2 regions of the Paenibacillus sp. FSL R5-0473 genome follow, and region 2 is predicted to be linked to the other one. Evidence: riboswitches for the same ligand, from Rfam matches in the RefSeq annotation. Region 2 holds a riboswitch; the other holds the start of a gene.
What was found. Region 2 has a riboswitch for ZMP and ZTP ahead of MKY28_RS17665 (DJ-1/PfpI family protein). Riboswitches for the same ligand answer to the same signal wherever they lie in the genome.
Positions count from the first base shown of each region.

Region 1: it holds a riboswitch for ZMP and ZTP, as region 2 does, so the genes downstream of both, MKY28_RS28855 (TIGR01440 family protein) here and MKY28_RS17665 (DJ-1/PfpI family protein) in region 2, are expected to answer to the same signal.

Region 1 covers NZ_JBBORL010000001.1:6,579,092-6,590,964, reverse strand. The annotation lists gene atpA (F0F1 ATP synthase subunit alpha) at 1-165, opposite strand, end outside; gene MKY28_RS28900 (F0F1 ATP synthase subunit delta) at 182-730, opposite strand; gene atpF (F0F1 ATP synthase subunit B) at 727-1,215, opposite strand; gene atpE (F0F1 ATP synthase subunit C) at 1,329-1,553, opposite strand; gene atpB (F0F1 ATP synthase subunit A) at 1,632-2,450, opposite strand; gene MKY28_RS28880 (ATP synthase subunit I) at 2,496-2,873, opposite strand; gene MKY28_RS28875 (AtpZ/AtpI family protein) at 2,866-3,120, opposite strand; gene wecB (non-hydrolyzing UDP-N-acetylglucosamine 2-epimerase) at 3,306-4,463, opposite strand; gene upp (uracil phosphoribosyltransferase) at 4,502-5,131, opposite strand; gene glyA (serine hydroxymethyltransferase) at 5,557-6,804, opposite strand; gene MKY28_RS28855 (TIGR01440 family protein) at 7,022-7,615, opposite strand; ZMP/ZTP riboswitch at 7,757-7,838, opposite strand; gene MKY28_RS28850 (low molecular weight protein arginine phosphatase) at 7,935-8,507, opposite strand; gene MKY28_RS28845 (manganese efflux pump MntP) at 8,566-9,126, opposite strand; gene MKY28_RS28840 (L-threonylcarbamoyladenylate synthase) at 9,302-10,474, opposite strand; gene spoIIR (stage II sporulation protein R) at 10,944-11,603, opposite strand; gene MKY28_RS28830 (FtsW/RodA/SpoVE family cell cycle protein) at 11,860-11,873, opposite strand, start outside.
Region 2 covers NZ_JBBORL010000001.1:4,054,865-4,066,737, forward strand. The annotation lists gene MKY28_RS17635 (sensor histidine kinase) at 1-354, opposite strand, end outside; gene MKY28_RS17640 (response regulator transcription factor) at 351-1,040, opposite strand; gene MKY28_RS17645 (SDR family NAD(P)-dependent oxidoreductase) at 1,235-1,999, opposite strand; gene MKY28_RS17650 (class I SAM-dependent methyltransferase) at 2,049-2,795, opposite strand; gene MKY28_RS17655 (VOC family protein) at 2,986-3,369, opposite strand; gene MKY28_RS17660 (GNAT family N-acetyltransferase) at 3,545-4,018, opposite strand; gene MKY28_RS17665 (DJ-1/PfpI family protein) at 4,023-4,631, opposite strand; ZMP/ZTP riboswitch at 4,692-4,773, opposite strand; gene MKY28_RS17670 (GNAT family N-acetyltransferase) at 4,824-5,339, opposite strand; gene MKY28_RS17675 (YfiT family bacillithiol transferase) at 5,375-5,899, opposite strand; gene MKY28_RS17680 (GNAT family N-acetyltransferase) at 5,947-6,486, opposite strand; gene MKY28_RS17685 (hypothetical protein) at 6,495-7,034, opposite strand; gene MKY28_RS17690 (hypothetical protein) at 7,132-7,293, opposite strand; gene MKY28_RS17695 (class I SAM-dependent methyltransferase) at 7,300-7,977, opposite strand; gene MKY28_RS17700 (sporulation protein) at 8,159-8,932, shown strand; gene MKY28_RS17705 (BglG family transcription antiterminator) at 9,100-11,067, opposite strand; gene mngB (mannosylglycerate hydrolase) at 11,120-11,873, opposite strand, start outside.

The DNA.
Region 1 (11,873 bases), 2.5 Mb from region 2:
GAATTCAACCAACTCGTTGGACATGACGTTCTCAAGTCCGTAAACACGAGCGATACCATCACCAACCTCGATAACCGTTCCAACTTCGACTACATCGATATCGGTCTTGTATTGTTCGATTTGGCTCTTAATTAATGTACTGATTTCTTCTGGTTTGATACTCAAGTGTCCTCACCCCAATCTACTGTACTCGTCTGTTAAAAGACTGCTCAAGACGTTCGAGCTTGCCAGCCAAGCTGCCGTCATAGATCGTATCGCCAATGGCGACTTTCAATCCGCCCAGCAGAGTCGGATCAACAATGTTCTCGATACGAATCTTTTTATTCACACGGCCACCGAATTGACGGGCTACCGCTTCTTTTTCTTCATCATTCAACGCATAAGTGGAGTAGACACGTGCATCAGCGATGCCCAGCGACTCACCTTGGATCTTCCGATAATCATTCAACAAGTCTCCCAGCAATTCAACGCGTCCGCGTTCAATTAACAACAAGACTGTACGAAGGACAGGTTCGGATACCTTACCATCAAGACTTGAGTGAAGCACGTTCTGCTTGACTTCATCAGAGATATTAGGAGATACGATAAATTTCTCGATATCTGCATCTCCGGTCAATGCACTGACTACCGCAACCAGTTCCTGTTCAACCTCAAGTACCTGCTGTTGCTGAAGAGCAACTTCGAACAATGCTTTCGCATAACGCTTGGCAACAATCGTATCGCGGCTCATTGTCGGCCTCCTACCTCATTGAGGTATTGGTTCACAAGCTCTTCTTGTGCAGGACCGTTCTCAACTTCTTTTTTGATCAACTTGGATGCAATCTGAACGGAAGCTGTACCCAGTTCGCTGCGAAGTGCTGCGACTGCTTTGTTCTTCTCGCTCTCGATTTCGCGTACTGCATCGTCTTTCAGACGATTAGCTTCAGCTTTTGCATCAGCCAAAATCGATTCAGCTTGTTTGCCACCTGTTTGTTTGGACTGTTCAATGATGTCGTAAGCATCTTGACGTGCTTGTTCAAGAGCTTGTTTTTGTTCCTCCACATAGGCAATGGCCTGTTCCCGAGTCTGTGCAGCCTCATTCATCTGCGTCATCACGAGTTCACGACGTTTTTCCATAATGGAGAACAAAGGCCCGAAGGCATAACGGCTAAGCAGCCAATATAAAATTGCAAATGCAACAATCGCAAGAAGCGTATTTTCCCATATGAAACTCAATCTGTTCACTCCTTCCTGGAGGTATCCTTGAAACGTCATCCGTTAGAACGGACATTACCTAAAAAGAAGGCGCGGATGGCTATGGCCTTCCCCGCCAAACCTTTAAAATTTGATTAAGCCATACCGTAGAACATGAACGCGAGTACCACACCGATGATCGGCAATACCTCGATCAAACCTACACCGATAAACATTGTTGTTTGAAGAGTGGATTTTGCTTCCGGTTGACGGGCAATACCTTCCACCGTTTTGCTGATTACCATACCGTTACCAATACCTGCGCCAAACGCGCCCAGTCCTGCAACAATTGCTGCTGCGATTAATGCCATTGCTCCCATTTGTATATCCTCCTTAAAATGATAAATCGAATTTTTTATTGTTCAGCCTGGTGAAGAAATCTTCGTAGGGCTTGAAACTTAATGCTCGTCATGCGTCTCGATGCTCTGTGAAATGTACACCATCATCAAGATAACAAACACAAATGCCTGGATCGCGCCGATAAAGATACTAAAGCCTTGCCACACCATAAGTAGCGGAATCGCTGCAATAGCACCAAACACTTTGAATGTGGTCAGTTTCAGGATCGTTGCGATCAGTACCTCACCCGCGAAGATATTCGCGAATAGACGCATACCGTGTGTCAACAGCTTGGATGCCGTCTCAATCAAGTTGATTGGCAAGAACAAGGCGAATGGCTTGAAGTAATGCTGGAGATATCCTTTTGTGTTACGGAACAATCCAAGTCCATGAGATACAAGGAACGCTACGAGAGCAAGTCCCATCGTTACAGACAAGTCGGCTGTTGGTGATTTCCACCAGGCCAGTTCAACATGTGGGTGGGCTTCAGGGTCCTTGGCATGCGCTTTATCAAACGCCTCCACCGCTGTAACAATCGGCTTACCGAATACCTGTGCCTGATTAACATCTGTTACCTCAGATACAGCCACGAGCGGAAGGCCGAGCATGTTCCCTACAAAAATGAACATAATCATGGAAAGAGCGAGAGAGATAAAATGTTTACCTTTCTTCATATCCATTGTACTGGAAATCAGATTGCGGACGAATTCTACTGCCCACTCCATAAAATTTTGCAGCTTGCCGGGATTTTCAACGGATAATCTCCGTGTTGCCAGTACAGCAAAAATAAAAACAATTGCACCTGTAACTACCAGCATCAACAGAACCGATAGATCCAGTCGAAATCCGCCAAGCATAATAATTGGAGCTTCATGCATATTTTTCTCACCCCTTTCTCGACTTGAAAGCTGCAGCCCTTAACATCATTCTGCTCTGCGGGAATAGACAATCCCTATAATCAATAAGGAATATTGTGCAATGACGAGACCGCCTGCAACCGCATATGTATTGAAGTACTGCGGAAAGCGCATCGATATGAATATACCGAGCACAGCGAATGCCGCTCTTGTCAAAAATCCCAAGTTGACACGCTTCAAGTTACCTTCTGCCGCATCATCAGACATTTTCCTTACTTTGTAGCCCAGGTAAAATGCATTGATCCAGCTAACTCCTGTACCCAGGGCCAGTCCCAAAGCAATTGTCTCCACACGTGGCATAAAGGCCGCTGCGAGAAAACAAATCATAAGAAAGTACATGACGAAAACAGTCATCGATCTGCGGTATCTGGTTAGTTCACTCATCACTTTCCCCCATGATTTTTTTCGCGATAAAGTAGATACTTACACCGCCTGCCGCAAGAAAAAAGAGAACGCTTACGGCGATCCATATTCCGTTACCTCCGATGGTCTTGTCCAACCAGGAGCCAGCGTAATATCCGGCAACAGCGAGAATGGCAATCTCGATCCCAAAAACTGTCACGAGTCCCATTGCTTTCCATACATTATCGTCATGGTTACGGGATGAATTTGGTTTGTTCGAATCGGCCATTTTCCACGCCACCCTTGCAATCCCAGTTAATTTTACTGAATGATGAGAGCCTTTGTCAATTGAATGATTTTAGCGTTTTAAAGGGGGAAACGACGGGAATACAGACCCTCAAAGCCCATAAACCCGCGTAAACCGTACAGTTTAACTGTATGCTTGCCCTTTATAAATCCGTCAGAAAAAATGTATTATTTTTTGAATTTTCTGTGAAATGATTCCGGACGCTCACTATTTACACCGAAATGATGCAAAATCGCATTGACAATTCTTTCCGAAGCATGTCCATCACCGTATGGATTGGCAGCCTGGCTCATGCTTGCATACAGGGTTTTGTCCGTAAGCAGAGCTTTGGTCCGTTCATACACACGTTCCTCTTCGGTACCTACCAATTCCAGCGTTCCGGCTTCAATACCTTCCGGGCGTTCTGTTGTATCGCGCAATACGAGCACAGGCACACCAAACGAAGGTGCTTCTTCCTGCAAACCGCCTGAATCGGTCAAAATCAAGTGAGTGTGCGGGTAAAAGTTATGCAAATCCACCACGTCTAGTGGATCAATTAATTGAATACGGGGATGATTCCCCAAAATCGCGTGAGCCGGCTCCTTCACAGCAGGACTTGGATGCACCGGGTACACGATGGCAATATCTTCGAATTCGTCGGCAATCCGTTTGACGGCCTGGAAAATGTTGCGGTGAGGCTCGCCTTGAGATTCACGGCGATGAGCTGTCATCAGCACAAGGCGTTTGCCTTGGGCCCAATCAAGTACCGGGTGTGTGTAGTCCTCCCGTACAGTATATTGAAACACATCTGTTACCGTGTTGCCTGTGACGTACGTACTAGACTCCGATTTATTTTCTTTGGCAAGATTGGAAGAAGACCAATCCGTAGGCGCAAAGTGTAGATCAGCCAGTACTCCCGTCAGCTGACGGTTCATCTCTTCCGGATATGGAGACAGCTTGTTCCACGTCCGCAGCCCCGCTTCCACATGTCCTACCTGAATCTGTTGCAAGAATGCTGCATAGCTCGCTACAAAGGTAGTTAATGTATCCCCGTGAACCAGTACAATATCCGGCTTAGCTTCGGCTAACACTGGCTCCAGACCGCCAAGCACACGAATTGTGATTTCATTCAATGTCTGACGGTCCTTCATCACATCCAGATCATAATCGGGATGAATGTCGAAAACTTCAAGTACCTGATCCAACATCTGGCGATGCTGCGCAGTTACGCAAACAATAGATTCAATAGACTCAGGGTGTTTCTGCAATTCCAAAATAAGCGGAGCCATCTTGATGGCTTCCGGACGCACCCCGAAGATCGTCATGACTTTAATTTTGTTGGACATTCGAGCAAAGCCCCTTTTCTACTCCGCATGCAATATGCTTATTTAGTGCCGTATAGACGGTCTCCTGCATCTCCAAGCCCTGGAACGATATAACCATGATCATCCAGACGGTCGTCCAATGCTGCTACATAGATGTCCACATCGGGGTGTGCATCCTGCACAGCTTTTACGCCTTCCGGTGCTGCAACCAGGTTCATCATTTTGATTTGGGTACAGCCACGTTTTTTGAGCACGTCAATAGCTGCAATTGCCGAACCACCCGTTGCCAGCATCGGATCAATTACAATCAATTGACGCTCTGTTACGTCTGTAGGCAGTTTGGTGTAGTATTCTACCGGTTGCAGTGTTTCCGGGTCACGGAAAAGACCAACATGTCCAACTTTTGCCGCCGGCAACAATTTCACAACGCCATCCAGCATTCCGAGTCCTGCGCGCAGAATCGGCACCAGTCCGAGCATACGTCCAGAGATGACTTTACCTTGTGTTGCAGCTACAGGTGTCTGTACATCAATCGTTTCCAGTTCAACATCTCTTGTAATCTCATAAGCCATCAACGTTGCTACTTCATCCACCAATTCACGAAAATCTTTCGTATTCGTACGCATGTCGCGTATAAACGTCAGTTTGTGTTGAATCAAAGGGTGATCACATATTACTAATTTTCCCATCTAATTTGTCCCTCCGGTAAGTTCTTCATGTTCAGCATTTCCAAATATACCTAGCCGCCATTCATGGGCTCGATAAATCCTGTATATTATATCATCACCAACAACGAATTACACCATCAAAGGGCACCCAATCATTACAGATTACCGAATCCTATAAAAAACAGGACCGGAAAATGATCCATCCGGTCCTGTTTTGCTCTTGCTGTTATGTCATTGAGTATGTTCAAAAACGTGTAACCACTGATGATGCTCCGCAAACCGAATGACCTTCCGATCGCTGTTATCCCCTGATTTCTTTGATCCAATTATAATTGTTGAAATCTGGGGATAAAGGCGAGCGCTACGCTTCTTCAGGTTCTTTCGGTTTACTCCGTCCGAGTGTTTACATTGAAAAACTCAAATACAAACACCATGAGCAAAGTTTTTTAGTATTTAAGATCGGTATAGAGCGGGAATTGGTCTGTCAGTGCAGTCACTTCTGCACGGGCTTCATCCAGCTTCGCTGTATCTTTTGGATTTTTCAGCGTTTTAGCAATGATCTTACCAATAGCGACCATCGCTTCTTCGTTCATGCCACGGGAAGTTGCAGCAGGTGTACCAATTCGAATACCACTCGTTACAAACGGGCTTGTAGGGTCGAATGGAATGGCATTTTTGTTCACGGTAATACCGATGGAATCAAGCACATGCTCAGCTTCCTTACCTGTGATGTTCACACTGCGTGTGTCGATCAGCATCAAGTGGTTATCTGTACCACCAGATACGATGTTCAATCCTTCAGCGATCAGTGTTTCAGCCAGAACCTGTGCGTTTTTCACGACATTCTCAGCATACGTTTTGAACGATGGTTGCAAAGCTTCACCGAATGCTACCGCTTTGGAAGCGATCACGTGCATCAAAGGTCCACCTTGGGAACCTGGGAATACGGCTTTATCAATCGCTGCTGCCCACGCTTTGCGGCACAGAATCATACCACCACGAGGTCCACGCAGCGTTTTGTGTGTAGTTGTTGTTACGAAATGCGCATGTGGAACCGGGTTTGGATGCAAACCAGCAGCAACCAGTCCTGCGATGTGAGCCATGTCCACCATGAACAAAGCGCCTACATCATTGGCGATGGAAGCTAGCTTTTCAAAATCAATGGTACGCGGATATGCACTTGCACCTGCAACGATCAGACGAGGACGGTGTTTGAAAGCCGCTTTGCGTACTTCATCATAATCAATCAGGAATGTATCTTCCTGTACGCCGTATGCTACAAAGTTGTACAGCAAACCAGATGCGTTAACCGGGCTACCGTGTGTGAGGTGTCCACCATGGGCAAGGTTCATACCAAGTACAGTATCACCAGGTTTCAACGCTGCAAGATAAACTGCCATGTTCGCTTGTGCACCGGAGTGAGGTTGAACATTCACGTGTTCTGCTCCGAACAATTCTTTTGCACGATCACGCGCAATGTCTTCAACGATGTCCACATGCTCACAACCGCCATAGTAACGTTTACCTGGATATCCTTCAGCGTACTTGTTGGTCAGAACAGATCCCATTGCTTCGATTACTGCTTCACTTACGATGTTCTCGGATGCGATCAGTTCGATGTTGTTCTGTTGACGTTTCAGTTCAAGATTCATCGCTTCCAGTACTGCCGGGTCATTCTTGCGCAATTGTTCCATGATTAAATTCCTCCCAGGTATAAGTGAAGTTATAAAGTGAAACTAAAGTTTACACGAAAACGGCGAGTGCAACACCAATCTGAAGAAACGAAGTGGTCGCCTTTATCACCGGATTTCCCCTTTAAATAGGGAATTAAAAAATCTGGGGATAACAGCGATCGGAAGATGGTGATGCAATCAAAGTCAGAAGTGTAACCAATTAATCTCGCTTTATATGTTAGTCACAAAATGTCGAATCTGGTTGTTCTTCCATACGATACACCGCGCGTTCGCCGCCAATCAACTTCGGACGGGTCAACGCTGTGGTTACACGAGCATCTCCAACATAGCGAAGCGCTGTACGATAGGGTACGGCTACATGCCGGAGATGCATCCCAATCATCGTCTCCCCAATGTCCAGTCCCGCATGGGCCGGCACATGTTCAGCCAGGCATGGATCGGTCAGCGAACGATATGCTGCGGATGCCATTGAACCTCCGGCCTTGGGCACGGGTACTGCACCAACCTCGGTCAATCCAAGTCGAGTAAGCACAGAACGTTCCATTACCAGCGCACGGTTCAGATGCTCACAACATTGGAATACCGTGTCAAAACCGAACTCCTCCTGCACCTCGCGTATACCCGCAAGAAGCTGCTGCGCCACTTCAATGGCACCACTCGTACCAATCCGAGCGCCTGCGACTTCACTTGTGCTTGTACCGATCACAACGATCTGTCCAGGCCCAAGCTGTCCGGCAAGCGCCAGTTCATGCAGAATAGACGCGGTCTGTTCCTGCAATCCGGGTTGTTCCGAATCTAACTCTATAGTCATCCTATCATCGCCTCCCGATAAAATCATGCCCGCTGTCTCTTAGCTGTCCTTCGTATTCTTGCACGGCATCTCAGGTACTATTATAGCGAATAATCAGATGAAAGACGAAAAAAAGAGCAGTCTGCGGGTAACGCAGAATTGCTCTTTTGCCCAGGCGACCGGCCGTTTGTTCCGGTGCTCCATCGTGGTTATGCCCACTTCGTCGCCAGTTACACCGGATCCCTGTTTTCCCCTTCATCATAAAACAACCCGCGTCTAAAATCAACGGTTAATTTACATCACGTGTCCTATTTCTATAACCTGCCCCGCAGGATCAGAATTATCCCAGCTTATCCAAAAGCCGGTCCAATGCCGTCCGAATCTCAGCTGCAGCTATATTGTAATCATCACGACTTCCCCCAAACGGATCGGAGATGTCGAAACTTGGAATTCGTTGTCTAATCTCAATGGCTCGCTCACGCTCCGATGCCAGGATCTCTTGCCCAAGGGCACGTTTCATCTCAAGCGTTGCAAACAGGCTGTCCAACTCCTGAACATCACTTAATACCTGTTCATCATCCTCCACATATTCTTTCAATGTATAAGTTTTGTGGACTGAATCGGGAAAAACCTGCATGACATGTTGCTTATGACTCCGTGTTAACGTAAGAACCAGATCGGCCCAACCTACCAGGTTAGAGCTAAGCTGTGTGGAATGAGGTGGACCTTCAACGTTATGATCTCTCAAAACCGCTTCAGCATGTCGGGAAATCGGCATACCCGACGTTGCTGCCACCCCTGCGGAGCGAACCTCTACCTGAATGCCGCGCTCCGATGCCAGTTTTCGCAAAAGCCCCTCTGCCATGGGGCTGCGGCACGTATTTCCTGTACATACGAATAAAATATGTTTCATTGTGTTAGCCTCCCCATTTTACATATGATGCGAATGATATGATATCTCAAGTTTTATTCTAAAATATAAACAAAAGTCCAAACGCAAGCAAGATTGCGCCACCAATTGCTTCGCCGTAATCCCCGAGATTCTGGCTCACCCGACGGCCTAATAGCAGACCCATAACCGACATCACCCCGCCACACACACCGAAAGCAAGTACAGTTAAGATCAGATCACTGCTAAACATCCCTAAGGATACGCCAACGGAGAATGAATCCACACTTACGCTGAGGGAGAACAAAACAACGCCGAGCAGGGAACGGTGGTCCACCAGCTTTGTATCGCCTTCACGGAATGCATTCAGAATCATATGAGCACCCAGCAAAACAAGCAATCCACCTGCCGCATACGTCGTAATGTCACCGAGCAGGGAGCTGACGTATTTGCCCATATACATGCCGATGAGCGGCATGATGATATGAAATAGCGCCGTTACAATACTGATTCGCAATACATCCCGCAGCCGAATGCCCTTCATGCCAATTCCGATCCCGAGTGAGAACGCATCGAGGCCAAGCGCAATAGCCATGATCAAAATGGTTACCAACTGCCCTACATGGGCAGACACATCCCACATCCCCATACCCCCAAGTCACGTAAAGGTTCTTGTACACGATATGCGGACAAGGACCTAAACATGACCGATGAAAGGCAAACGGCGACGGATCTCTGGTCAGATGCTGGCTTTATAGAATCTTGATTTTGTTTTGGAAAAAGAGTGATTACTCTCCTGACTGTATGATCAGGAGAGGTTATAAGGGGCGCTGGTTGCCAACTTGTATGAGTTGGTTCCCCGCAGCCTTGAGCAGCCGATTCATGACGGCTGCTCCCAGCCCTTCGCGTGAGCAGGCTTCAGCCACAATATATGTGGCGCCTTGCTCATCGCAACTGCGCAGCGCGGCGTATAGCCGGCGCGCTGCTTCTTCCAGCTCGCTGGCGTCGCCCAGCGAGAACACGGCATCGGCGCGGTACTGCTCCGCGTGCTCGGCGAACGCCAGCACAGCGGTGCGCTCTCCGCGCTGCGCCGCCTCTGCGAGGGCGGCGCTGATCCAGGCCGCCACCGCTGCGGGCGGCCCCTCCACCACGCACAGCGCCCCTGCGGGTGCATAGTGCGTGTACTTCATGCCCGGCGAGCGCGGCGCCGGGCTACCCACGCCATCGGCCCCCTCCGCGAGTAGCGCGGGGTCCGTGGCGACACGGGCGGCAACGGCGGACAGTTGTTCCGCCGTAATGCCGCCAGGGCGCAGGATGGTGACGGTACCGTCGTCACCGACCTGCACAACCGTGGACTCGACACCTACCCCGGTGGGGCCGCCGTCCACAATGCCGCCGATGCGGCCATCCAGATCCTCGCGTACATGAGACGCGAGTGTCGGGCTTGGCCGCCCGGAGCGGTTGGCGCTTGGCGCAGCTACAGGGCATGCCGCCGCCGCGATCAACTGCAAGGCCACCGGATGGTCCGGCATGCGCACGGCCACCGTGTCCAGACCGGCGGTGACACGCGGCGACACCGCCCCCGGCCTAACCGGCAGCACCAGCGTCAGTGGTCCCGGCCAGAAGGCCGCCATCAGCGCTTCCGCCGTTTCATTCACTTCCGTGACCAGCGAATCCAACTGGTCACGGTGCGCGATATGCACAATCAGTGGATTGTCGGAAGGTCGGCCTTTGGAGACAAATACAGCCTCCACGGCTGCTGTGCTACGCGCATCGGCACCCAAGCCATAGACCGTCTCGGTCGGAAAGGCCACCGTCTGACCTTGACGAATGCAGGCTGCGGCAGCCTGCAAGTCGGCGAGCGCCTGTTGATCGGCGCTCCCCTTTTTCACATCCAACATTTCAATATTACCCAATCCGTGATCGTTCTCAGCGCTCACCAAGACGCGTACATCCCACATCTCAGTGACCAGCTCTCCCGGAGCTTTCATATCACGTTCTTCTCTATCATCCCTCATCTCAGAGGTGTGTTGCACTGGTTCGTTTTCTCTGCTCATATATCATCATTCCTAAACTTCAAGTAGGTTAGTTCATATCCATATTCAATATAAGAGGTTGTTCAAAAAGTACGCTTTTGATTACGATAGATGCCTAGCGGCATCATCAACGTCGAATATGAAATTCAGCCGAAATAAGCGGGGGCTTACGAAGTATGTTTCCGAAGGAAACATTTTGGTTGCTCACGTAATTTTCCTACGCTCCGCTACTCCATTTCTAGCTTCATTCCATCTTCTTGGTACTGAAAAACCAGACTTTTTGAACACGCACTATAAGTAATTATAACATACCTGTCCCAACTCGGATGCCCTTCAAACTTCGCCCGGAAATTCACCACTAATTCATATCAAAAGGGCAGCTCCCTGAATCGAAGTCGCCCTCTACTATATTATAAATACGTTGTTATGAGAACAATCCAGTTACCCAACTCCATAGTTTCACAGCCATATCCCACAGAAAGAATCTCGCTTCCGGTGTGTCTCCCTGCACAGATGCCTCGGCATCTCCTGGTTCAGTTGCTGCGGCTGATACGGTTGAAGGTTTCGCCAGTGCATCCCCGGTCCCTGCATCAATGAAGCACAACGGCGGGAACAACACACACCACCAGTTCTGACCTTTTCCTTCGCCCAGCGTAATCCGAACCGCTTCATAATCTCCGGCAGGATACACAGTGCCACCATATAGTTTGGTCGGGAACGGAACGGAACCCAGCTCCACCTGATACTCATAATTTAAACCGCGACTGGCCAGCTCTTCTCCTACTCTATTCTCAATCTCGGACAAATGCTCACGAATAACCTTGCGCGCTTCATCCAGACTTTGCGGATTCTCCAGTTCGGCTACCCACTCGCCCATCTGAGCAACGACAGCATCCCGAATCTCGCGTTTCACCAATTGATCTCCCGGTGCATCCGAGTTTGCTAGAATACGCAAGCGAATCGATTGTTCTGGAATTGCTGTGGCCGCCACAGCTGCATCCGTTTTCTGACCTTCCCACATCATGATAATCATCATAAGACATACAATAATAAGTCCAATTTGCTTTACAATTCGTCTGCTCATTCCGTTCTCCCCCTCGGCTCTCTGATCACGTTGCCTGCAACTCTCTCATGTCTATCAGTATGCCCGGTAGAGACGGAAGTAAACCTAGCATTTGCAATAAATCTACTAAATCGTTTCTATGATTTACACTTTCTCACCCATCATGTTAAAAAGGCTGATCCGCACCTGGTTACAGGGCAAATCAACCTCTTCATTCCTATAAACGATCACGTTATACGTCTCACCGCTTTACTTTTCACCTACACCGACTCAACAGTTACACAGCACTTT
Region 2 (11,873 bases):
CTCGTCCTTCTCCTGTTCCAGAGCGATAAAATGATGTGACGACTCCTTACGATACCGCTGTGTCTGGGAACTGACGGCCTCATGTACAAGCTGCTCATAAGGACTTTCGGCGATATCAAGTTCTCCCAGATCATAGGTATGATCCCAGATGCTCAATTTTTTATAGAAACGGGTCTCTTTCAGGTATCTCGCCCAGATAAAAACAAGGCATACCACTACATTCAGTCCTACGATATACACCACAGATTGGAATGGAATGGACGAGTCCAGGTAGGCCACCAATAAAATAATAAGTTGCATGCTTACCAGTAGCCATAACCAACTAGCCCTTTCTCGTATGTACTTTCCGATCATGCTTCTGCCTCTTCCGTTGCCATGTACCCCTGACCTACTTTGGTTTCAATGTAACGCTCCAAGCCGATGGGTTCAAGTTTCTTCCGTAACCGATTAACGTTAACCGTCAGCGTATTGTCACTCACGAAATGCTCATGATCCCACAAGCTCCGTATGAGGTCCTCACGGGTAACAATCTGATTTTTGTGCTCCACCAGCACTTTAAGGATAAACATCTCATTTTTCGTTAACAGGACAGATTCATCCCCGCAGGTCAGTGTATTTTTCACATACTCAATAGTGGCACCACGCCAGGTTCGAAGTTCAATATGCTCTGTATTATAGTTATACACCCTCCGCAAAGTCGCTTGGATCTTGGCAATCAATACATCGAAATGAAAAGGCTTCTGGATAAAATCGTCTGCCCCCAAATGCATGGACATAACCATATCCGCAGGATGATCCCGTGAGGACAAAAAGATAATCGGCACATTGGAGTGCGAACGAATGATCCGGCACCAATGGAACCCGTCATATTGGGGTAACTGAATATCAATAATGACCAGTTGCGGCTGAATTACGCTGTACTCCTGCAATACCTTTCCAAAATCCTGCACACCATACACATCATACGACCATTGGGACAAACGTTCCTTGATTTCACTGAATAACGATTCGTCGTCTTCAATGAGCATAATTTTAAACAAGAGATTCACCACGTTTCTGATCTTCTAAGGTTGAGGTTGAATAAGGTAATTAGACTCCGTTGTTGCAGGATCACCTTTACCGTTACGAATCGTTCTTCCGATCGCTGATTCCAGTGTACAGGGAAGTTAGGCTTATATCAAAAGGTATCCATACTTCGTAAGAAAACGAGCTGAAAGAAGTATCGTATATCATATTAGCTCTCAATAGTGTGTATAACATGGCTTGAATCACTATTTTCGTCCATCCGCTCGATCAACTGCATCGCTACGTCTCGTGGCGATCTTAATTGTCCTGCTTCATATACTTGATTGAACATACCTGCAAGAGCGAACTCCTCTGCACTTTTGCCTCGTGCAACAGCCTGCAATTCCGTATCGACCATCCCCGGATCAAAAGCAATAATCTCAACAGGGTTCTGTTGGCCCGTTTGCTCCAAAGATACGCATTGGGTGAACATGTTCATACCTGCCTTGGATGTACAGTACACTGCCATTGAAGGCGCGGGATAACTTCCCGAACCCGATGAGAGATTAACAATTTTACGTCTGGCGGACAGGTGATTTGTTTGTTGAATAAAAGATGAACTCAATATCATTGGTGCTGCAAGACTGATGTTAAGACTCTGACTTATCTCTGCCGCACTGCATTGATCTATAGGTTTTAGAGGCTCTAGCATCGCTGCATTATTAATGAGTCCAATGAATTCAGCTTCCTGAGAAGGTATTTGGTCCAATATGCGTGTAATCAAATCATCGATCCCATTCAGGTCGGCAAGATCATACTGAACATGGCGGTAACGCCCGCTCCATTCCTCGCTTGATTCCAACAGATCCGAACCGCCACGTGAAATACCGTAAACGTAATCCCCCTTAGCCAATAATAACTCTGCAAGTTGTAAACCGATCCCTTTGGATGTGCCTGTAATGATAAAGTGTCTTTTTCCTGTTTCTGTTTCCATTCTGATACCACTCCTCCTCTATTTTCAATGCATGTTTATTTCACTATTCTTACGAGTTTTTCTTTCTCCACAACGTGACCCAGAGAAAAGGTACACCAAAATACGGTTCATGTTGCTCCAGCGACTTCATTGCACGGAACTCCACACATTCAAAGCCATCTTCCAGCATGTAGCGAAGCTTCTCCTCCGTGAACGCAAGACCACCGCGCATCGACTTCTCTTGATACACCTGCCAATCATTCATAACGATCTCAGGCCCACCAATATCGCCAAAACCAGGAGCAAAACAAGTCATTCCAAAGTATCCTCCAGGCCGGAGTGCATTGTGGATCATCTCTATGTAGGGAATGCGCTGATGTGGCAACAGATGGTGCAGACAACCCGAGTCGTAGACAAGATCATATTCTTGCTCTGGGGACAATTCGAACACAGATCGACATTCAAAATGCACGTCCAGTTGCTCCTCTGCCGCCCTCTCTTTAGCCCAAGCAATAGCTGTCTCCGAAAGATCATAAGCATCTACCTGATATCCTTGGCGGGTTAAATACAACGCATTTCTGCCCGGGCCACACCCCAGTTCCAGTGCCTTGCCGCCGCTTAACACACCTGCGTTCACATGCGCTAACAGATTCTCATCCGGTTTGTTTGGGAAAAAGGGGATTGGTCTGTTCCGATCCTCATAGAAAGGTTCCCAAAACTGCTTGGCAGATCTGAAATCCGCATCGAGCATATCATATAGATCCTGTACACTTTTAATCGTCTTTTCCACAACCACATTCCTCCTTAACTGCTCCATTCAAACCTTCATTTTCGACTATTCATTCCTCGGCATTTTCGTTAAATCAGCCACACTCTATTATAACATTTTTACCCAGTAGTTCTCTATTTCTCTTGTGCTTTTCTACTCTAAAACAGAAGCTTTTCCAACAAAAAAACGACCGACATGAATGTCGATCGCTTGTAATGGTGCTGTTTTAAGTTGTAACTTACTTCGCCCGTTCCAAGACTGCAAAGTAATTCCCTTCGTTATCAGCAAAGTTGAAGACACGCCCCGTTGGCATCTCGACAATCTCTCCAACCGTTACATGTTTACCAGCCAAGTCGGCATATAACTGATCCAGATTTTCGGTGAAGAACATTAACGAAGGTGTGCCCAGATTTACACCCGCCGACATCCGCTCCACAAACTCCTTGTCATGAAGAATAATGCTCGTCTGCGAATTTGGGGTAGGCGCAATCTCAATCCATCTCATACCCTCGTCAAGGTTTACTTCATCCACAATGTGGAACCCCGCAACTTCCGTCCAAAAAGCAAGTGATTCATCTTGATTATTGACATACAACATAATCTGGCCGACTTTGCTAAACATGGATCAATCACTCCTCTGATCATCTAATCTCTCAACATCCTGCTTATCATTCCTCAAATTCCAATAGAGTATAACATGCGGGACAGCTTTTTTATCATCTTACTTTGCAAGTACATGCAACTTAAACTGAAGTACACTTTTATGCTTCCACTACAATTAGTTTTTTGAAGTTCCCTTATAATGTTTTAACAAGTGAAAGTCTATGAAACCCCGAGGTATAATAATTCATATCAACACCTTCTTTATGAAAATTCATTCGTTCATAAAATACGAGCGCTGCTTCATTTTCTTCATGATCAAGTGTGTAAAGCATGACATCACCACTGCCGAATTCAGCTATTTTTATACATATTTTTGTAATTAGTCCACGTGCTACTCCCTGTCGAAGGTGTGATTTGCATGTAACAACGCCAACGATTTCATATCGGTTAACAGTAGGCTGAAAGATATAACCAGCATGACCTATGACAACATCTGCTTCGTCAACCATGACATAATAAGCACTGATACGTTCATCCGTCATTTTTAAAAATAAATCCCAGCGCGCAGGATACTGATCGCGTATAAACGAAGGGAATTGAAAATCATGATCCGTCATCATTTTCAGCACCGCTGGCTGATCAATCGCTTGAAAAAGGCGAATAGTCATCTTTTTATCCCCTACCCTTAGTGTGCATGTAGACATCTTTTAAGTTACCAGCTTCATAATATGGATACTCTAGTTTTTGTTGAACTTGAAGGACAATCTCCGTAGACGTTAACATTTCGACCAAGTATAGTCCCAGGTCAATGGAAGCCGTAACCCCCGCACCCGTTACCGTATTACCATCACGCACTACACGCGCTGAGATTACTTCTGCACAATAAGGATTCAATAAATCATAAGCAGATGAGTTGGTAGTAGCCCTTTTTCCATTCAGGAAACCTGCTGCCCCCAACAGTAAAGCCCCGGTACAAATAGATATTTTATATGTGACATTTTCTGCTGTTCGGACCCATCGCATAAAATCCTCATCAAATCGAAGCGTTCTAGTTGAAAATCCACCAGGAAAAAATACTAGGTCAAAATCCCCTAGATGAGGTAATACTGCATCGGATTTCATTTTCAGCCCACGGTCATCCGAAATTTCCTCCTTATCTGCGCAGAATGTCCATGATACGTTTTCCTTTACTTTCAGAATCGCTAGCCAAGTCACAGCTTCATAAAATCCAGCTAAATCCATGCTTGTCATTCCATCAAATAAAACAAACGCCATTTTCATTGCCGCCACCAGTCCTTTCGTTCCCTGAATAATAAATAAAGTGTTTGATCAAAAGATCAAACACTTTGCCCAGGCGTACGACATATAATATATGTGCTCCCTCGTGGTTCACTCCACGTTTACGCCAGTCACACATAACAGATATTTACAACTAATATACATGACATCTTTCATATTGTATATATTATGAAATTATTGCGTGGCTTTTAACTTCTTCGTAAGATAAAGTACAACATCGTCGTCCATAATCGTTTCTTCACCCGGCTGAATGTAATGATCATGTTTGTGTACACCGTGGCCGTCTGGTATGTACCCGCGATGGGCATATAGAACTTGCGCTTTGCCATAATCGGCAAACACACCTACACCAATGCCTGCTACATCCGTTCGTTCCAGAATAACTTCCTCTGCTCGGTCCATCAACCGTGAACCAATACCTTGGCGCTGGAACTTCATTAGTACATTAAAATCGTTAATTTCGGGAATGCCTTGTTCCCTGAAAGACGGGTAGCCGGAATTCCACAATACATTCACGTATCCGGCAAATTCTCCATTCAACTCGGCTACCAAGGTTACGCGTTCCCCATTCTGTTGTTCAGCCAAGTAATGAAGATACTGCTCAGGGGATCTCCCCCAACCCTGCTCCTGAAACGCATTTGATATGATTACAGGATCGTTCTCATTTAATAGTCTGATATGTACACTCATTGATAATTTCTCCTCAACAAGATATTTTTTTCTAACTATATTCCCAGTCTATCCCGAAGCGATGTGATGTGAGCAACATGGTGTTTGCCGTGCCAAGCATACATGCCCAGATTGTAATCCAGTCTTGTCGTTTCTTCCGATGAAGGATGATAAAATTGTTTGGCATAATCTGCATCTGTCAGCGCGTTTAACAGAAACACCCAACGACGATGGAGGGCATCCAGAATCTGAAGCGAGAATTCGACATCCAGGTCTCTTGAATCACTCAGTTCAGCCCAGCGCTCTTCATAATAAGGCCGAATCGTTGGTGTATCCTCTGTCAGCGCCAACTTGAAACGAATCATACTGTTCATATGGCTGTCTGCCATGTGGTGAATAACCTGTTTGAGCATCCATCCACCTTCTCGATACGGTAGACTTAATTGCTCTTCACTCAATCCCTTTACCGCTTCTCGTGCGCGTTCAGGCAACTCAGCAATGTCCTGAATCCACTTCTCCCGTTGTGCCAAAGTAACTTCACCCGTGTGTACAAATGGTCCTATCGGATATCTTTCATCCATCCATTATTCCTCCTTGTTTATATGATTCAAATAACTTTAAACAGGATCTACAGGGCATATTCCATAAGCCAACAGTCTCGCATCTGTCCTTCGTGCTGCTCATGTTTCTCCAACAGCTTAATCTTTTGGAAACCACATTTCTCGTAACAGGATATCGCTCTTAAGTTCCAGGATTGAGGGTCCATAACCACTTTACGGGCTTGTTTTTCATTAATCAGATAAGCCAGCATGGATTGCATCAACTGTGTACCAATGCCTTTATTCCAGTATTCTACCTCACCAATAAACTGATCCGTTCCATAGATGATCTCATCCGTGTCTCCATAACCATACTCCGTTCGCTCTTCTTCCTCAAGCTCATAGAACTGAATGTATCCAATCGGATGTCCTCCATACTCAACGATACAACGAGTAGCACCATCTTTCTGATTGTAAAAATGCTCTCTCACCTGTTCCAGATCATGCGGCCGATCACGCCCTTCATAGTATTGAAGAACTTCCGGGTCTGACAGCCACTTCACCAGATGTTGTTCATCTTCTGTGTCCAAGAAACGTACAGTGATTTCATTCGATTCATATACATTCATCATTCTGATTACTCCTTATTGATCTCCAGATTCTCACTCGTAACCCAACTCAGATCCTTCCCTAACAAATGCTCGTTGTGAACATAATACACCACGGGATTCTCAAGAGGCTGAGTCGTTCCATCCAAAGATCTGAGCGTTAACCGCAACTTGTAGCTCCCTATCTCATCAGGTATCGCAAATCCTATCAGATTATCAGCTGATTTCATGGTCATCCCCTGCGCCTTCAGATACTTTTCCAGAATGACTTGATCAAGATAGGAGCTGCCAACAGACGAAGGCATGTACCACGCATCATCTTGTTCTTCAGCGAATGTGACCCCTTCCCATCCAGGGACAACGGGATACACCATATGCTGGTCCTTGTCTTCTCTTTTTCGCGTTATCTCTAACTCTACCTCAACTACATCCGTATCAATCTGCCTGATTGTGCCTGCCATCACAACATCCTGGGCACTCACACTTGGAATAACATAGCTGTATATGAGCAGAGTCACCAAGAGAATTATCGTTACTCCCGTAATCCAAAATATTGTACTTTTACGCATCTGTCTGATCCTCCCGTCTAATTAATCATACTTCTGGAGTAGCTCCTTCTCTGTTAAAGATTGAGTTAACCTATCCAACTCAGGGGATGCCGTCCAATCACTGGATGTATTCAATCCATGCTTGATGGTATGTATCGCTACAATAATAACTGCCGTCTTCTGTTATCATTTTATATTTTTGTTCCCCGTTCGCCATCTGCTCGAAGCTGGTTTTGACACCCATTTCACCATATTTCTGTTCTGAAAATTCTGTGTTCAATCCGCTTCAGCTCCTTATGGCCTGCCAAATATACTTGCATTCTCTTACAGCAATTCTACCATCAACCTGGTTCTCCTTCAGCTTGACTTCCAGCTGTTCCCGGTACTCAGGCTGTGTATAATCCGGGTTTCCGGGGATATCGGAGAGAAAGATGGCAAACTCTTTTTCATCCGAGAAAATCATAAGTGCCTCGTTATATTCCTCAATCTTGATCACCTTAAATGCATTTCTTTCCAAACGCTCACGTACCTTTGTTATATCCGTATGAATACCAATCATAACTCCACCCTTTTGTAGCAATCTCCCATGCTCAATAATGGAAGTTGGACCTCTGCGATCATAGATCAGACCAAATTGCTTATCTTCAAATGGCATCTTTTCTTTTGTGCTGATGCAGACAAATTCCACATTTGTTATCGTGCTTGAATGAAGACTGTTTTGGGCTATCTTTATCATCTCTTCCGAATTATCAAACCCTATAATGTGATCGGTATATTCCGACATTTTCAACGTAAACTCCCCATGTCCACAGCCTGCATCGAGCACGGATGTATATTGAGGCAGAAGCTTAATCAACCGCTCTTCAAAAATATCTTCAGCAGAGTTACCTTCCAGCGTATACAAAGCCCTACCCTTGTATCCCCCATTACGTTGTGCAATCATATCGTACCATTCCATGCTCATAGAGTTCCCCCTGACAAAAATTCCCTTTATTTAAACATTCGACATGGGTACGTCGATTCTCCTGTTTGGATATACGATATATCTTTGCTAAAATATGAAACGCTTCTCTTCCAGCTTCCGTATTAAGGTCGAAGCCGTATGTATCCCATATAATAAACCATCTAATCTGGAGGTCGAGCGCATGTCATTTTTCAAGAAAATGTTAGCCAGTGTAGGTGTTGGAGCAGCCAAAGTAAATACGGAATTGCATACACCAGAGGTCACGCCTGGAGGAATCATCTCGGGGGTTGTGTACATTGAAGGTGGAGATGTGGAACAGAACGTAGATCGAATCTATCTTTCAATCAAAACCCATTACATACGGGAGCACGATGATCGTAAATTAAAAGAAACAGCCGTTATAGCCAAATATCTGCTCACCGAAGGTTTTACATTACAGCCTGGAGCCAAATTGGAGGAAGACTTCTCATTTGACCTGCCAGAAAATCTGCCTATTACACTGCATCGTGCAGAGGTATGGGTAGAGACGGGCCTCGATATCTCAAGCGCCGTAGACCCCTCAGACCGGGACAGACTGCATGTTGTTCCTAGCAAAGACATGAACACCGTGCTCGATGCAATTGATATCCTTGGTTTCAAGCTCCGTGAAGTAACCAATGACTATGCGCCGAAGCTGGGCGGTAATCTGCCATTTGTGCAGGAATTCGAATTTGTACCAACAAACAAGTTTCGTGGGCATCTAGATGAGTTGGAAGTACTGTTCTATCCCATGGGCGATTCGCTGGAGCTGCTATTACAGATCGATCGCCGCGCTCGTGGACTCAGTGGAATATTCTCCGAAGCCATGGGTACGGATGAGAGCTTTGTCCGCCTGCATCTGTATGAAAGACATCTGGCGCGAGGGGCGCATTCTGTCGCTCAAGGACTGGAAGAAATCATTTCCAAACATATCTAATCTATAGTTTGTGTAAACGAATAAAAAACGTCCTCTATCAGACAAATCTGATGAAGGACGGTTTTTCCCTTTCGAAAAGTGGATCAGAAAAATCTGGGGTTAACAGCGATCGGAAGGTTATTCTGTCATCGGAGTGTCAGTCGAATTATCCTTAGTGAACTTATATATTAATACGCTTCGGTACTTTTTAGACTCAACGTTTCGCATACAAGTTGAGCAAAGGCATCGAAGCTGCCACAGGATCGCAGGCTTTCCAGCTGCTCCTCCTGCCGGATCAATTCTACAAACAGATCATATATCCCCATCGCCTGTTCGTAATCCTCTTTGCAGATAGATAACATAAATACAGCATGTACTTCATTCTCCTCATCCCACGGAATCGGCTTCTCAAGCAGGCATACCGATACGGTCGTACGGGTTGAACTCAGCTCCATGGGATGCGGAATCGCCATACCTCTTCCAAGCGCGGTTGAAGCCATCTTTTCCCGCTCCTGCACAGCTGGCCAGAATTGCTCCGTTACAATTCCCTTCTCCAACAGTGCTCCGCTCATCTCAGCCATAAGTGTCATTTTGTCAGGCTGATCCGACCGAAACATAAACAACTCTGGATCAAAGTAACGCAGCAATGTCATTTCCTCCTGCTCATCACTGGTTCGCACCAGATGAGTGATCGTTGCCATGTCTCGTTCCGATGGAATCGCAGCAATGACAGCCGACGGCTTGCCTTTGGACTCCCGTAACCGGATCGTAGAAATGACCAAATCTTCGGGCACACTCCCCATCTCCTCGTACTCCCGTAGCGAAACTACACGTGAGACCTCCAGCTCTGCAAATAAAGAACGCAATCTGGATTCAAGAATACGGGCTGTGCCGTATCCTGACCCACAGACCAGCAATACGGATTTCCGTTTGCGATGAGGAATCTGGTATTTACGTTCCAAAGCTGCACCAATGTGGAGAGCCAAGTAACCAATCTCGCTGTCATTGATTTCATGAGGTACGTATGTCTGTAGCTGTTTCACTGCACTGATCGTAATCTCATAGGCCAGTGGATAATATTTACGTATATGTCCCAGCAGTGGATTCCGCATATTCATGCCATGTTCCAAGCGCGTAATCATGGGTTTCAGATGCGCATACAGATCATTTGGCAAGCGGTCATCATCACGCAGATCATAGGTGTACCGATCATAGATATGACTCAGCATCTGCTGTACAGCAACATATAATGGGTCAATTTTTAGTCCATTCCAATCGGTAGCGGTCATTTTTTTGCTAACAATGTGCAGCAGCAGATAATCTCGCTCTCCAACTGGACAATGAATGGAATATAACAACTCCAGATCCTGAATAATCTGCTGCGCAAGTTGCTGATCCTGAACATTCGCCTCCACTTTCTCGAATTGCTCTAGTTCATGTCCCTGCTTAATACGTAATACCATAACAGCCAGATGCGTAATCAGATCTTTCAGGGCCACATCTGCAATACGAACATTCTGTTTGCCTACATGGCGAATGACGATCTCGCGGATGTGTGCGGGTTCGATTGGGTACAACAAACGTTCCTGTGCAACGGTCATTCCTTCGGGGCCCAGTTCTTCATCTCGCGCATCGGCGTACTCGGCAAGGCAATAGCGAAACCTTTGCTCGTCTCCGACGACCTTCACACCATGTCCTGGCTTGATCTGAAGCTGAAGTTGGTAGTTCTCCAGAATCTGACGAATGATTTTCAGATCATTGTTCATCGTTGCACGGCTTATATACAGCTGATCAGCGAGGTCTTCCATCTTGATATGACCCGGTTCACCAAGCAGCTTGAACAATTCATAACGGATACGCTCATCAGGCGAACCAGGTACTGGAGCACCTTTTTGCCCATCATCCTTCCGTTCCTCCAACAGCTCATTATACCGCTTCGCATCATGCACACGAATGGAATAACCCCGCCCACGCTTGGATTCCAGGCTCCCGCCATGCCCCGCGAGGATATGATCCAGCTTTTTCAGATCATCCCGAATAGTACGTACAGTAACTTCCAGCCTGTCTGCAAGTGCTTGGCTCGTCCAAGCCTGTTCCTGTCCTTCACCATGAATGAGGTGGAACAGCTTTTTCAACCGTTTAGTTGGAAAAATCATACCGATATCCGACCTCCCTTCTGATCAGGATTGTGTCAAACTAAAGCCCACCTTATATCGATACAAGTACCGTCATCAATTTACAATGTGCGAGTTCCGGCAAACGAACGACCTCTTCTCCATCGGTTAACCTCTGCTGAGGCTCCAGTGGTTGTTCACCAAGAGATACACGCTCTGCATGTACAGGTTGATTAAAGTGCATGTTCACGTTAGCAGACTGCGCCAAATATGGATTGAAGACACGTACAATGTAACCCTCACTCTGCTCTGCTTTCTTGAAACTGCTTAACACCACGTTGGAATCGTCGCTGAACGACATCAGGCTGTAGTCTGTATCAAGGACACGTTCCTCATCGCGGAAAGCAAAGATCAGTCGACCGTTCAAAAAGTCGCATAGCTGATAACTGCTGATCGGTGTCAAATATTCACGTGCAGCACGGGCTACATTCGCTTCGTCGAATCCAGAAGCCTGGATATGCAGGCCAAAGGTAAAGGAGAGCTCGCCAAGTAATTGCGCATCAGGTGTAGCCACAATTTTCTCACCGGAGGCCCGGCCAGGACGATACAACAGGTTTACCTTACCCATGAAACCAAAAGTACGGAACAAGGTCAGGGCAATGGTATCCATTTGCTCACCAACAATCTCATACTCACGTACACCTTCCGTCATCACAGCCATACCATGCGAACCGTTGTTCAACCCGGCATAACTCTGCATCGCTTCAATGGTGATCGGTTTCTCCTGCCATTGTTCACGCTCCCATACCTCCACTTCAGGCAATGAGGTTGGACGAGCAATGACACCG